Regions from separate parts of the Cryobacterium sp. TMT2-18-2 genome, predicted to be linked through region 1. Evidence: predicted binding sites of a transcription regulator. Region 1 holds the regulator's gene; the other holds the start of a gene.

What was found. The regulator HspR, encoded in region 1, represses chaperone genes until heat shock. The targets are predictions, from matches to a motif close to AAGTTGAGTCNNNNNGACTCAACTT.
Region 2: a site for HspR is predicted at 2,609-2,633, ahead of E3O22_RS03745 (ATP-dependent Clp protease ATP-binding subunit). Genes of this name have one in related genera too.

Annotation. Positions count from the first base shown of each region.
Region 1 is NZ_SOFU01000025.1:429-7,519, reverse strand. It holds gene E3O22_RS08350 (hypothetical protein) at 1-432, shown strand, start outside; gene E3O22_RS08345 (MFS transporter) at 429-1,757, opposite strand; gene dnaK (molecular chaperone DnaK) at 1,945-3,813, shown strand; gene E3O22_RS08335 (nucleotide exchange factor GrpE) at 3,813-4,433, shown strand; gene E3O22_RS08330 (DnaJ C-terminal domain-containing protein) at 4,426-5,433, shown strand; gene E3O22_RS08325 (heat shock protein transcriptional repressor HspR) at 5,436-5,870, shown strand; gene E3O22_RS08320 (class I SAM-dependent methyltransferase) at 5,896-7,032, shown strand.
Region 2 is NZ_SOFU01000012.1:7,145-14,235, forward strand. It holds gene E3O22_RS03730 (universal stress protein) at 1-659, opposite strand, end outside; gene E3O22_RS03735 (hypothetical protein) at 753-941, opposite strand; gene E3O22_RS03740 (aminobutyraldehyde dehydrogenase) at 1,009-2,439, opposite strand; gene E3O22_RS03745 (ATP-dependent Clp protease ATP-binding subunit) at 2,681-4,870, shown strand; gene E3O22_RS03750 (zinc-dependent alcohol dehydrogenase family protein) at 4,975-6,021, shown strand; gene E3O22_RS03755 (NAD(P)/FAD-dependent oxidoreductase) at 5,999-7,091, opposite strand, start outside.

The DNA.
Region 1 (7,091 bases):
CTGGTCGGCGCCTGGGCCGCCACCGGGTCCCGCCTCGACGAGACGACCGGCGAATGGACCGGGCGCGAATTCACCTGGATCGTCGACTTCGTGCTCGACGGGCGTGCGGTGCAAGACGTCGAGATCGTCGTGAGCGACTCGCACCCGACCGGCTTCGCGACCGTCGCCACGGCCGTCCGAGTCTATGATTCCTACGCCGGCGTGTGGCGGGTCAGCTATTTCGCCCCGGCATCCGGCGAGTACTGTCACCTCGTGGCGACCCCCCACCGCAACGGCCTGCGCCAGGACGGCACGGGCACCGACGGCCGCCCGATCCGCTGGAACTTCGTCTCGATCACACCTGACGCCTACGCCTGGGAGGGCTGGGTCTCCAACGACGAGGGTTCCACCTGGGTGCTGGTCGAGCACAACGAGGCCACCCGCATCCGTTAGCCGATCTGGTTCTGGCGGGCCTTCACCGGCAGCAGGAGAAGCAGCCCCACGAGCAAAACCAGCATGAGTCCGAGGATGCCCCAATAGGTTTCGCCGAAGATCGTCACCATCAGGGCGAACATGGTCGGCGCCAGAAAGCTCACCGCGCGGCCCGTCGTGGCGTAGAGCCCGAAGACCTCGCCCTCCCGACCGGCCGGTATCAGGCGTGCCAGAAAGGTGCGGCTGGCCGACTGGGCCGGCCCGACGAAGAGCGTCAGGGCGAGGCCGGCGGTCCAGAACACGATCTGACCGCCGTCGTGCAGCAGGAACACGATGCTGCCGAACACGATCAGGCCGATCAGGGCGGTCACGATGATCGGCTTTGCGCCGACCCGGTCGTCAAGCGCGCCGGCGATGACGGTGGCCACGCCCGCCACGACATTGGCGGCGATAGCGAAGATGATCACCTCGCCGGGTGAGAATCCGAAGACGGATGCCGCGAGCACCCCGCCGAAGGTGAAAACCCCGGCCAGGCCGTCGCGGAAGATCGCGCTCGCGATCAGGAAGTACACCGTCTGGCGGCTGGTCTTCCAGAGCCGAACGATGTCCTGCCCGAGCACGACGTAGGAACGGAGGAAGCTCACCCGGGGCCGGCGCACCGCGGCGGAAAAACGGTATTCGGGAACCGAGAACAGCACCGGCAGGGCGAACAGGCCGAACCAGGCGGCCGCGATGAGCATCGTGACCCGCACCGAAAGGCCGTACTCGCTGGTTACCCCGAACAGACCCACGTCGGGGCTGATGAAACCGAAGTACACGATGAGCAGCAGCACGATGCCGCCGATGTAGCCCATGCCCCAACCGAAACCGCTGACCCTGCCGATCGTGCGCGCGGTCGAGACCTGGGACAGCATGGCGTTGTAGTTGACGCTGGCGAACTCGAAGAAGACGTTGCCGGCGGCCACCAGAACGAGGCCGAGCAGCAGGAAGTTCGGTGACGCCTCCACGAAGAACATCGCCGCGGTGAGGCCCACCACGATGAACGTGTTGACGCCGAGCCACAGCTTGCGCCGCCCGGAGGTGTCCGAGCGCTGTCCGGTGATCGGGGCCAGCACGGCTACCAGCAGGCCGGCGATGGCGAGGGCCCAGCCGAGCTGGGCGGAAATGACGTCTTTGTCGCCGAACGAGCTGCCCGTGATGTAGACGGTGAATACGAAGGTGGTGACCACCGCATTGAACGCGGCAGAGCCCCAGTCCCAGAAGCTCCAGGCCACTACTCGGCGTCTGCTCGTTTTGTCAGGCAGCTCCCGGGCATCCGTGCTGCCCTGCTCCGCGATCCCGGTCATGCGCTGAGGCTAGTGGATGTGGGTGGCCGGAGACCATCGATTGCACGAAATCTGAAAGTTGAGTCGTTCACGCTCAACTCTCAGGTGCGTGGCTTGACTTTCGATTTGCGACACTGGCACACTTGAGCCAGCACCACTCAACTCTGTGAAATCGAGCTGAGAACATACTTTAAAGGAGAACGCACACATGGCCCGTGCAGTAGGCATCGACCTCGGAACCACCAACTCTGTGGTGGCCGTCCTCGAAGGTGGAGAACCCACCGTCATCGCAAACGCCGAAGGCTTCCGGACCACACCGTCCGTCGTCGCCTTCACCAAAGACGGCGAGGTGCTGGTCGGCGAGACCGCCAAGCGCCAGGCCGTCACCAACGTCGACCGCACCATCGCGTCGGTCAAGCGCCACATGGGCACCGACTGGAATGTCGCCATCGACGACAAGAAGTTCACTCCGCAGGAAGTTTCGGCCCGCATCCTGGCGAAGCTCAAGCGCGATGCCGAGGCGTACCTGGGCGACAAGGTGACGGATGCCGTCATCACGGTTCCCGCGTATTTCAACGACGCCGAGCGCCAGGCGACCAAGGAGGCCGGAGAGATCTCCGGACTCAACGTGCTGCGTATCATCAACGAGCCGACCGCCGCCGCACTTGCCTACGGCCTCGACCGTGGCAAGGAAGACGAGCTCATCCTGGTCTTCGACCTCGGCGGCGGAACCTTCGACGTCTCCCTCCTCGAGGTAGGCAAGGACGACGACTTCTCCACCATTCAGGTGCGGTCGACTGCCGGTGACAACCGCCTCGGCGGCGACGACTGGGACCAGCGCATCGTCGATCACCTGATCAAGAAGTTCAAGGAAACCACCGGCGTCGACGTCTCCAAGGACAAGATCGCCAAGCAGCGCCTCAAGGAAGCCGCCGAGCAGGCCAAGAAGGAACTCTCGAGCAGCATGTCGACGAGCATCCAGCTGCCGTACCTCTCCCTGACCGAGAATGGCCCGGCCAACCTCGACGAGACGCTCACCCGCGCCCAGTTCGAGAAGATGACCGAAGACCTGCTCGACCGCACGAAGAAGCCGTTCCAGGACGTCATCCGTGAAGCCGGGGTCAAGGTGGAAGATATCGCCCACGTTGTTCTCGTCGGTGGCTCCACCCGCATGCCCGCCGTGTACGAGCTCGTCAAGGCCGAGACCGGTGGCAAGGACCCGAACAAGGGCGTCAATCCGGACGAGGTCGTCGCCGTTGGCGCCGCACTGCAGGCCGGTGTGCTGAAGGGTGAGCGCAAAGATGTTCTGCTCATCGACGTCACCCCGCTGAGCCTCGGCATCGAGACCAAGGGCGGCATCATGACGCGCCTGATCGAGCGCAACACGGCCATCCCGACCAAGCGCAGCGAGACCTTCACCACGGCCGACGATAACCAGCCGTCCGTCGCGATCCAGGTCTTCCAAGGCGAGCGCGAGTTCACCCGCGACAACAAGAACCTCGGCACGTTCGAGCTGACCGGTATCGCGCCGGCCCCGCGCGGCATCCCGCAGGTTGAGGTCACCTTCGATCTCGACGCCAACGGCATCGTGCACGTGTCCGCCAAGGACAAGGGCACCGGCAAGGAGCAGTCGATGACCATCACGGGCGGATCCTCGCTCGCTAAGGAAGACATCGAGCGCATGGTGCGCGAGGGCGAAGAGCACGCCGCCGAGGACAAGCGCCGTCGCGAGGCAGCCGAGACCCGCAACACGGCGGAGCAGCTCGCGTACTCGATCGAGAAGCTGATCAAGGAGAACGACGAGAAGCTGCCCGAGGACGTGAAGTCCGAGGTTCAGGCCGACGTCGACGCACTCAAGGCCGCTCTCGTCGGCGACGACGATGCGGCCGTGAAGACGGCCTTCGACAAGCTCAACGAGAGCCAGGGCAAGCTCGGCGAGGCCATCTACAAGACCAGCCAGGCGGATGCCGCGGCCGGTGCCCCGAGCGACTCCGAGCCGACCGCCGACGCGGCCGGCTCTGACGAAGACGTGGTTGACGCCGAGGTCGTCGACGACGAAGACGAGGCCAAGAAGTAATGGCAGACGACGACAAGCGTCCTGGCGACGAGCCGTTCGACGAGGGGGCATCCGCTGAGGGTGCCCCCGGGGCCGACGCCGAGACGGAATCCGAAGGTGTGAGTGTCGAGGACATCGACGAGGCGTCCGCCGAGGGTATCGAAGAGGACGAGCTGACGGTCCAAGACATCCTGGATGCCGCCACGCGGGAAGTCGACGAGCCCACGAGCGAGCACCTCGCCGACCTCAAGCGGGTCACCGCGGAGTACGCCAACTACCGGCGCCGCACCGAGGCCAACCGCGAGGTCGAGCGTGAGCGCGTCACCGTGGATGTCGTCAAGGGCCTGATTCCCGTGCTCGACGATCTCGACCGCGCTGAGAAGCACGGCGACCTGGTCGAAGACTCGGGGTTCAGCACGATCGCCGCAAAACTCCGGGGGAGCGTCGAGCGTCTGGGCGTGAAGTCCTTCGGCACGGTCGGCGAACCGTTCGATCCGACCATCCACGAGGCGATCTTCCAGCTGCCCACCGCGGGCATCGAGTCGGAGACAGTTGGTGACGTGATCGAGACCGGTTACTTCCTCGGCTCGTCGCTCCTGCGCGTGGCCAAGGTCGTCGTGCAGGTACCGAGCGATGGCTAGCCAGGACTGGTTCGATAAGGACTTCTACAAGGTCCTGGGTGTGTCAAAGGACGTCACCCCGGCCGAGCTGAAGAAGGCCTATCGCAAGCTCGCCCGCACGTACCACCCGGACTCCAATCCGGGCAACCCTGCGGCCGAGGCGACGTTCAAGGAGATCAGCGAGGCACACTCGGTGATCGGTGACCCTGCCCAACGCAAGGAATACGATGCCGTGCGCGCGATGGGCGGTGGAGCCCGCTTCACCGCCCCGCGCCCCGGCGGCGGGCAGGCCGGAGGCTTCGACGATGTCTTCGGCGGCATGTTCGGTGGGGGCGCGCGGCAACAACAGCCCGGCTACTCCTATGAGCAGGGCGGTTTCGACGACCTCCTCGGCGGCATGTTCGGCCGCGGTCAGGGTGGTGGCGGTTTCGGCACCTCGAGCGGCGGGTTCCGCGGTTACGGCGGGCCGACTCGCGGCCGCGACGTGATCGCGTCGACCACGGTCGACTTCATCACGGCCACGCACGGTGACCAGATCACCCTGCAAACGCAGGATGGCCGCGCCATCAAGGTGAAGATCCCGGCCGGGGTGGCCGACGGGCAGAAGATCAAACTCCGCGGCCAGGGGCAGCACAGCCCCGACGGCGGCGAGTCCGGCGACATCGTGCTCACGGTGAACGTGCGCAAGCACCCGGTCTTCGAGCGCGACGGGCTGAACCTGCGGGTCTCCGTGCCGGTCACGTTCGTCGAGGCCGCGCTCGGCGCCACTATCGAGGTGCCGACGTTGGGCGGAGCGCCGGTCAAACTACGTATCGCCCCGGGTACCCCGAGCGGGCGCGTGCTGCGGGTCAAGGGGCGTGGTGTCGTGACGCCCAAGGGCACCGGGGACCTGCTGGCGGAGGTTCAGGTTGCCGTTCCGTCTCATCTGTCGAAGGACGCCGAGGAGAAACTCGCGGCCTTCGCGGAAGCACTGCCGAAGGAGAATCCGCGCGACGAACTCCTCGCGAAGGCGAGAGACTGACGGTGGACGAGAACACCCGGGTTTTCGTGATCTCGATGGCCGCCGAGCTTGCGGGCATGCACCCGCAAACGCTGCGCCAATATGATCGCCTGGGACTGGTGAGTCCCGACCGCACCCCCGGTCGGTCTCGCCGGTACTCGATGCGGGATGTGGCCAAGCTCCGCGAGATCGCGGAGCTTGGTGCCGAGGGTGTGAGCCTGGAAGGCATCCGTCGCATCATTGACCTCGAGGACCACGTGCGCACGCTCGAATCGCGGCTGCGCGAATTGGAGTCTGCGCTGGCCGATGAACTGCTCAACCGTCCGGGCCGCCGCGTCTTCGCGGCCGGCTCGGCCGGCGAGGTCATCTCGATGCGGGCCGGTACGCGCACGCGCCGGTCCAACCAGATCGTGATCTGGCGCCCCCTGGGATCCCGCCCGATCGGCGACGAGAAGTAGCCGCACTGCGGGTTAGCCTGAGGCAATGCCCGATTTTTCCTTTGACCGCCTGAGGCGTTTCCCCGACGTGGAAGCGGACAATCTCTTCGCCGTGGATGCGAGCGACCGGCTGATCCTCGACGAGGCGGCCGGCGTGCTGGCCGAGGCAGGATCCGGTGAGGTCGTGGTGATCGAGGACCGCTATGGCGCCCTCACCCTGGGCGCGGCCGCACTGGCCGGGGCTCGGGGAATCCGGGTGCACCAGGATGTCCTCTCCGGGGAGTTGGCACTCGCCCTGAATGCGGCCGACGCCGGACTCGCGGATTCCTACCACTCCCTCATCCTGGGCGAAGAACTGCTGGCGGACGCGCGGGTGGTACTGATCCAGCTGCCGCGCAGTCTGGCGGCGCTCGATGAGTTCGCCGACGCCATCCGTCGTTTCGCGGCACCGGATGTGGTGGTGATCGCCGGCGGACGCATCAAGCACATGACGCCGACCATGAACGCGGTGCTCCGCCGGCATTTCTGCGAGCTGCAGATTTCGTCGGCCCGGCAGAAATCGCGGGTACTCAGGGCAGCGGCCCCGATTGCCTCCGCCACTGAGCCGACGATGTCCACCTGGCCGAATTCTGTGGAGCACGCCGACCTTGGACTCACGATCTGCGCCCACGGGGCCGCGTTTGCCGGCGCGACCGTCGATATCGGAACGCGCTACCTGCTCGAGTTCCTCGATCGCATGAAAACGGATGCCCGGAGCGCCATCGATCTCGGCTGCGGCACCGGGGTGCTGGCCGCCACCCTCGCCCGACGCCGTCCCGCCCTACGGGTGATCGCCACCGACCAGTCGGCCGCGGCCGTCGCCTCCGCGCGGGCCACCATGGTGGCCAATGCGCTCGCCGACCGGGTCACGGTCGTGCGGGATGACGCGCTCCAGAGCCAACCGGATGCCTCGGCCGAACTGATTGTGCTGAACCCGCCCTTTCATATCGGCTCGTCGGTCCATGCCGGCATAGCCCTGAAACTGTTCGAGGATGCCGGACGAGTGTTGCAGCCCGGTGGTGAGCTGTGGAGCGTGTGGAACACCTACCTCGGTTATCGTCCCGCGTTGACGCGACTGGTCGGGCCGACACACCAGGTCGGCCGGAACGCCAAATTCACCGTCACGGTCTCGACCGGACGCTGAGACGCGCCGGACCGCCGTGAGGCCCGCACTTGGGGGCTTGCGCCAGGGCGTCGAAGCCG
Region 2 (7,091 bases), on a different contig from region 1:
CGACTCTGGAAGTACTCCAGGACGCCGTCGAGGTGGGCCTGGCTCTCGCTCTCGTCGACCGGGTGCCGACGACCGGCGTCGACCTCCACGAGCGTGACGAAACGCAGGTCGACCGTGAGGTCCTCCGAGAAGGCCACCAGTGAGTCGAGCAGCGTCTTCCAGCCCGGCCGGGTACCGATGGCGCAGGTGATCCGGGTCAGCTGCGCGGGAGCCTTGTAGCCGCGGGGCGCGAGGGCGACGGGCGCCGGCGAGGCGTGCAGGAGCGCGTTGGCCACGCTGCCGATCGTGAATCGGTTCATCAGGCCGCGGCGTGAGGCCCCGACGACGATGCGGTCCGAGTCGAACGCGCGAGCGGCCTGGAGCAAGCCTTCCGTGGTGGAGTCGGCGTAGAGGAGATGCGTGGTGGCGACCACGTCATCGGGAACCAGGGCCTTGCCCTGTTCCAGCCACTCGAGGGCCTGCTCCTCGAGCAGAGCCTGGTAGTCGGGGGAAGTGGACGCACCGACCCGGGCCGGGACGGTGGATGAATGATGTGGCAGCACGAGGCACAGACGCAGCTCGGAGCGGGTCAGGCGCGCCAGCGCGACACCCAGCTCGACGGTGTCATTGCCCCGTTCGGTCGCTTCGTATGCGACGACGTAGTTGGCTACTCGGGTCACGCTGGTTTCTCCCTCGGTTCGCGACGGGTGTCGCACTCAGTGGTCATGGTGGTGTGGATTATGGGCGGGCGGGCGGGCTGGTCATGTTCATGGTCATGCCCGGCGTGCTCGCCCGGCGCACACCCGGAGCGACCAGCTCTGCCACTCGACCAGGTTGCCGTCGAGCGTGAAGCTCGGGCCGTCGGGCTGCCCGATGTCGAGCGGGGCGCTCCGGGGCGGCTCGACCAGCTCGATCGAGGTGAACTCAGTGGCGGAGAGCGGGTCGAGCGGATGGAAAGTCATCGAGGGGCCTCTGTTCTCGTAGGCGGTGGTCGAGCCTGGCGGTGCTCGAGCCTGTCGAGACCCGTGTTTATTCCAGCGCGCTCATCACGTGCTTGATCCGGGTGTAGTCCTCGACACCGTACATCGACAGGTCTTTGCCGTATCCGGACTGCTTGAAACCGCCGTGTGGCATCTCGGCGGTCAGCAGGAGGTGGGTGTTGATCCACACCGCGCCGAAGTCTAGGTCGCGGGAGACCCGCATGGCCGTGGCGTGGTCGAGGGTCCACACGCTGGAGGCGAGTGCGTAGTTGACATCGTTCGCGAGCGTGACCGCGTGCTCCTCCGACGTGAAGGGCTGCACCGTGATCACCGGGCCGAACGTTTCCTCCTGCACGATCGCATCCGTTTGGCGCACCTGCGTGACGACCGTGGGCTCGAAAAAAAAGCCCTCGGTGCCGACCTGGTGTCCGCCGGTGGCAATGACAGCGTGGTCGGGCAGGGCCGCGACCTTGCGCGCGACGTCGCCGAAGTGGTTGACGTTGTTGAGCGGCCCGAAGTAGTTGTCGGCGTCGTCGGCCGACCCGGTAGTGCGGCTGCGCGCCTCGGCGACGAGTGCGTCGACGAACTCGTCATGGATGGACTCGTGCACGAGCACTCGCGTGATGGCCGTGCAGTCCTGCCCGGCGTTATAGAAGGAGAAGTCGGCGATGGCGGCGGCGGTCTTGCTGACGTCGACGCCGGCGAAGACCAGGGCCGGCGCCTTGCCGCCGAGCTCGAGATGTGCCCGCTTGAGCGTCTTCGCGGCGCCGGCGGCGACGGCCATACCGGCCCGCACGCTGCCGGTGATCGAGACCAGGCCGGGCACCGGATGCTCGACGATCGCGGCCCCGGTGCCGCCGTTGCCGAGCACGATGTTCATCACGCCGTCGGGGAGGATGCCTTGGCTGATCCGGGCGAGTTCGAGGGTCGACTCCGGGGTGGTGTCGCTGGGCTTCAGCACGAGGGTGTTGCCGGCCGCCAGCGCGGGGCCGATCTTCCAGATGGCCATCAGGAAGGGGAAGTTCCACGGGGTGACCTGCCCGATCACGCCGATCGGTTCGCGGCGTACCCAGGAGGTCATGCCGGGTAGATATTCACCGGCGGACTTGCCCTCGAGCAGTCGGGCGGCACCGGCGAAGAAGCGCAGCTGATCGGCGCCGGCCGCGACCTCGTCGACGGCGATCGTGGCGCGGGGCTGGCCCGTATTGCGGTGCTGGGCCTCCACGATGGCGTCACTCTCGGCGTCGATCGCGTCGGCGAGGCGTAGCAGCGCGCGCTGCCGCTCGGCGGGAGTGGTGCGGCCCCAGGTGCGGAAGGCGGTCTTTGCGGCGGTCATCGCGTCGTCGACGTCGGCCGCGGTGGAGACCGGGGCCCGGGCGACCCGGCGTCCCGTTGTGGGATCGACGATGTCGAGCAGCTCGGTGCCGGCGGGAGTGACGAAGCGGCCGTTGATGAAGTTATTAAGGGTGGGCGTGGCCACGGGCCTGATCCTCTGCGCTGAGTGTAGAAACGGGTCTTTTGTTCGGTAAGTATGGCATCCGACGGAGGAATTCGGATACCCCGGACCAGAACTGGGTCGTGTTGATACCGCCGCCGCAGCACCACCGAGTTGTCCCCGGACCGCTGGCGCGTTTTCTCAATGTCCCGTAAACTTGAGTCCAACAGGCTCAGCTTTTTATCGACCTGCGGCGAGAGCGGCGGGCCCGAGAGAGGATCTTCCGATGCAAGCAGGTCAGCAACCTCCCCAGGAAGAAGCGAAGACGGCGCTGGAGCAGTACGGCGTCAACCTCACCGAGATCGCCCAGAGCGGCAAGCTTGACCCGGTGATCGGGCGGGACGCGGAGATTCGGCGGGTCAGTCAGGTGCTCACCCGCCGCACCAAGAACAACCCGGTGCTGATCGGTGAACCGGGAGTGGGCAAGACCGCCGTTGTGGAGGGGCTGGCCCAGCGCATCGTGGCCGGCGATGTGGCCGACTCCCTCAAGGGCAAGCAGCTGGTCTCCCTCGACCTGGCGGCCCTGGTGGCGGGGGCCAAGTACCGCGGCGAGTTCGAGGAGCGGCTCAAGGCCGTGCTCAAGGAGATAAACGACGCGCAGGGGCAGATCATTACCTTCGTCGACGAGCTGCACACCCTGATGGGTGCCGGCGGCGGCGAAGGGTCCGTGGCGGCCTCCAACATGCTCAAGCCCATGCTCGCCCGCGGCGAGCTGCGCCTGATCGGTGCGACCACGCTCAACGAGTACCGCGAATTCATCGAGAAGGATGCCGCCCTCGAGCGCCGGTTCCAACCGGTGCTGGTCGACGAGCCCAGTGTGGAAGACACCGTGGCCATCCTGCGCGGGCTCAAGGAGCGCTACGAGGCCCACCATAAGGTGTCGATCGCGGACTCGGCGCTGGTGGCCGCGGCATCCCTCTCCAACCGGTACATCACTGCCCGCCAGCTGCCGGACAAGGCCATCGACCTGATCGACGAGGCGGCCAGCCGACTGCGGATGGAGATCGACTCCGCTCCCGTGGAAATCGACGAGCTGCGTCGCAGAGTGCAGAGGCTGGAGTTGGAAGAGCTCGCGCTGAAAAAGGAGAAGGACGACGCCTCTAAGGCTCGCCTGGGGAAATTGCGTGCTGACCTTGCCGAATACACGGTGGCCCTTGCTGAACTGCAGGACCGCTGGGACAAGGAGCGTTCCTCGCTCAACCGCATCGGCGATCTGAGGAAGCGCCTGGTGAGCACCCGCAGCCAGGCCGAGGTGGCCGAGCGCGAAGGCAACCTGGAGAAAGCGTCCAGGCTGCTCTACGGCGAGATTCCGGTGATCGATCGGGAACTCGCCGAGGCGGAGCAGACCGAGCAGGATGGGCCGCGGATGGTCGGTGACCAGGTCACCGCGGAGGACATCGCCGCCGTGGTCGCGATGTGGACCGGCATTCCGGTAGGGCGGCTGCTGCAGGGCGAGACGGAGAAGCTGCTGAACCTCGAGGGTGAGCTCGGGCACCGCCTGGTCGGGCAGAGGCAGGCCGTGCGCGCGGTCGCCGACGCCGTGCGCCGCAGCCGGGCCGGCATCTCCGACCCGGACCGGCCGACCGGTTCGTTCCTCTTCCTCGGGCCGACCGGCGTGGGCAAGACGGAGCTGGCGAAGGCGCTCGCCGAGTTCCTCTTCGACGACGAAAAGGCGATGGTGCGCATCGACATGAGCGAGTACGGGGAAAAGTTCTCTGTGTCCCGTCTGGTCGGGGCTCCTCCCGGCTATATCGGCTACGAGCAGGGCGGGCAGCTGACCGAGGCCGTGCGCCGCCGCCCGTATTCGGTGATTTTGTTCGACGAGGTGGAGAAGGCGCATCCGGAGGTCTTCGACGTCTTGCTGCAGGTGCTCGACGACGGCCGGCTCACGGATGGCCAGGGCCGCACCGTGGACTTCCGCAACACGATCCTGGTGCTGACCTCGAACCTCGGGTCGGCGTTCCTGATCGACCCGCTGCTCAGCCGGGACGAGAAGGAGGCGGCCGTGCAGGCACTCGTGCGCAAGACGTTCAAGCCCGAGTTCGTCAACCGTCTCGACGACATCGTCGTGTTCGAATCATTGTCGATGGAGGACCTCGGCCAGATCGTGGGGCTGCTTGTCGACCGGCTGGAGAAGCGGCTGATCGAGCGCCGGCTCGAGCTGGGCGTGACCCCGGATGCCCGCACGTGGCTGGCGGAACGCGGCTACGACCCGATCTACGGTGCGCGCCCGCTGAGGCGGCTGATGCAGACCGAGATCGACGACAGGTTGGCGACCGCGATCCTGTCGGGCGCCGTGCGGGACGGCGAGACGGTGCGGGTGGATCTGGCGCCGGACGGGGAATCGCTCAGCGTCGCATCCGCCCCGTTGCTGGTCGTGGACCCGGCCGACCTCGACGACGACGCGCTGCTGTAGCTCTGTCCGTCGCCGGATTTCGCGTCCAGCGGAATTCGGCGGGAATACGCCGGAACGGGCCCCCTGCCCCGGTGACGGTCAGTGGGCTGGCATAGGGTCGAAGCATGCGTGCAACAGTGATTTACGGGGAACGGGACGTCCGCCTCGAAGAAGTATCCGATCCGATTCTCTCCACCGGCGGTGACGCCATCGTGCGCGTCGTCGCAGCCTGCGTCTGCGGCTCAGATCTCTGGCCCTACCGCGGCGTCCAGCCCACCGAGGAGCCGAAACGAATCGGCCACGAGTTCGTCGGCATCGTCGAGGAAATCGGCGCCGACGTCAGCCGGGTCAAGGTCGGCGACTTCGTCATCGCGCCGTTCTATGACTGCGATAACACCTGCATCAACTGCCAGAACGGCACCAGCACCTCCTGCCTGAACGGTGGCTGGTGGGGCTCGGACGACCAGCTCGGCGGATTCGCCGACGGCGCCCAGGGCGAGAAGGTGCGCGTGCCGCACGCCGACGGGTCGCTCGTTGCGACGCCGACCCTGCCCACCGATGCCCAGGTTCCCGGCCTCCTGACCCTCGCCGACGTCATGGGCACCGGCCACCACGCCGCGGTCTCCGCCGGTGTGACCGCGGGCAGCACGGTCGTCGTCGTCGGCGACGGCGCGGTCGGCCTCTGCGCCATCATCGCGGCCAAGCGGCTCGGGGCCTCCCGCATCGTGGCCATGTCGCGTCACCCCGAACGGCAGCTCGTGGCCCGCGAGTTCGGCGCGACCGAGATCGTCGAGGAGCGCGGCGAGGCCGGCGTGGCCCGCATCCGTGAGCTGTTCGACGGCATCGGCGCGGACTGCGTGCTCGAGTGCGTCGGCACCAAGGAGTCGATGGAGCAGGCCATCGCGTCGGCCCGTCCCGGCGGAATGGTCGGCTACGTGGGCGTGCCCACCGGCGGACCGATCGAGGTTCGCCCGCTGTTCGGGCGGAACGTGGGCCTGAACGGCGGCGTCGCGTCCGTGCGCGGCTACGTCGAAGAGTTGCTGCCGGAAGTGCTCTCGGGCGCTATCAACCCCGGCCGCGTGTTCGACCTGCAGCTGCCGCTGGCCGAGGTCGCCGAGGCCTACGCCGCCATGGACGAGCGCCGCGCCATCAAGGTGATGCTACTCCCGTAGGTACGGAGATCGCAGGTGTCGGGAGGGGGATCTCGACGGGCAGGATCACCGCGGCCGGCTTCGGCGCTTCCAGCAGTAGTCGACGGGCCGTGAGGCCGATGACGGCACTGTAGGTGGGGTAGGCGAAGCGCACCCGGGCCAGAGTGGCGACGTCGACGCCGGCGGCCATCGCCGTCGTCACGGATTGGATCACTTCGACCGCGTTCTCCCCGGTGGCATGGGCGCCGAGGATCAGCTCCCGCCGCCGGTCGGCGATCAGCTTGAGGAAGCCGGGTTCCCGCCCGTCGATCACAGCGCGGTCGAGCTCGGCGTAGGGAACTGTCGCGACGACGCAGTGCGGGTCGCGAGCCCGGGCCTCCTCCTCGGTGAACCCCACGCCCGCGTAGTCGGGGTCGGTGAAACCGCCGGCCGGGAGCAGGTGGTGCGGCGTTCTGCGATTGGCGCCCAGCACCGCGTTCTCGGCCGCGGCCTCGCCCTCAAATTGGGCTGCCTGTACGAGCATGTCCCGACCGTTCGCGTCGCCGACCGCAAAAATATGGGGCACGACACTCCGGAAGTACTGGTCCACCGGGATGGCGGAACGTTCGATGGTGATGCCGGCCCGGTCGAGCCCGAGGTCGTCGACATCCGCCGGCCAACCGGTGGACATGATGACGGCGTCGAAGCCGGAAGACTGTTCCGTTCCGTTTTCGCGCCAGGACAGGGTGAGGGTTCCGTTGGCGTCCTGCTCGATCGCCGTCACCGCTTCAATGCCCGTGTGCACGGCCACGCCCTGCTCGCGGAACGCCCCGGAGACCGTGGCGGAGATGTCGGAATCCGACGCCATCAGGATGCGCGGTGCCACATCGAGCACGGTCACGTCGGAGCCGAAGGAGCTGAACACCGTGACCAACTGGGCGCCGGTGTTTCCGGCGCCGATCACGGCCACCCGTCGGGGCAGCGACGGCAGCGTCAGAATGTCTTCCGGGACCGTCGCCAAGTGCGCCCCCGGCACGGCGAGTCGCCGAGAATGCCCGCCGACGCAGACCAGGAACGTGGCGGCGGTGAGGATGCGGCCGCTGTCCAGAACC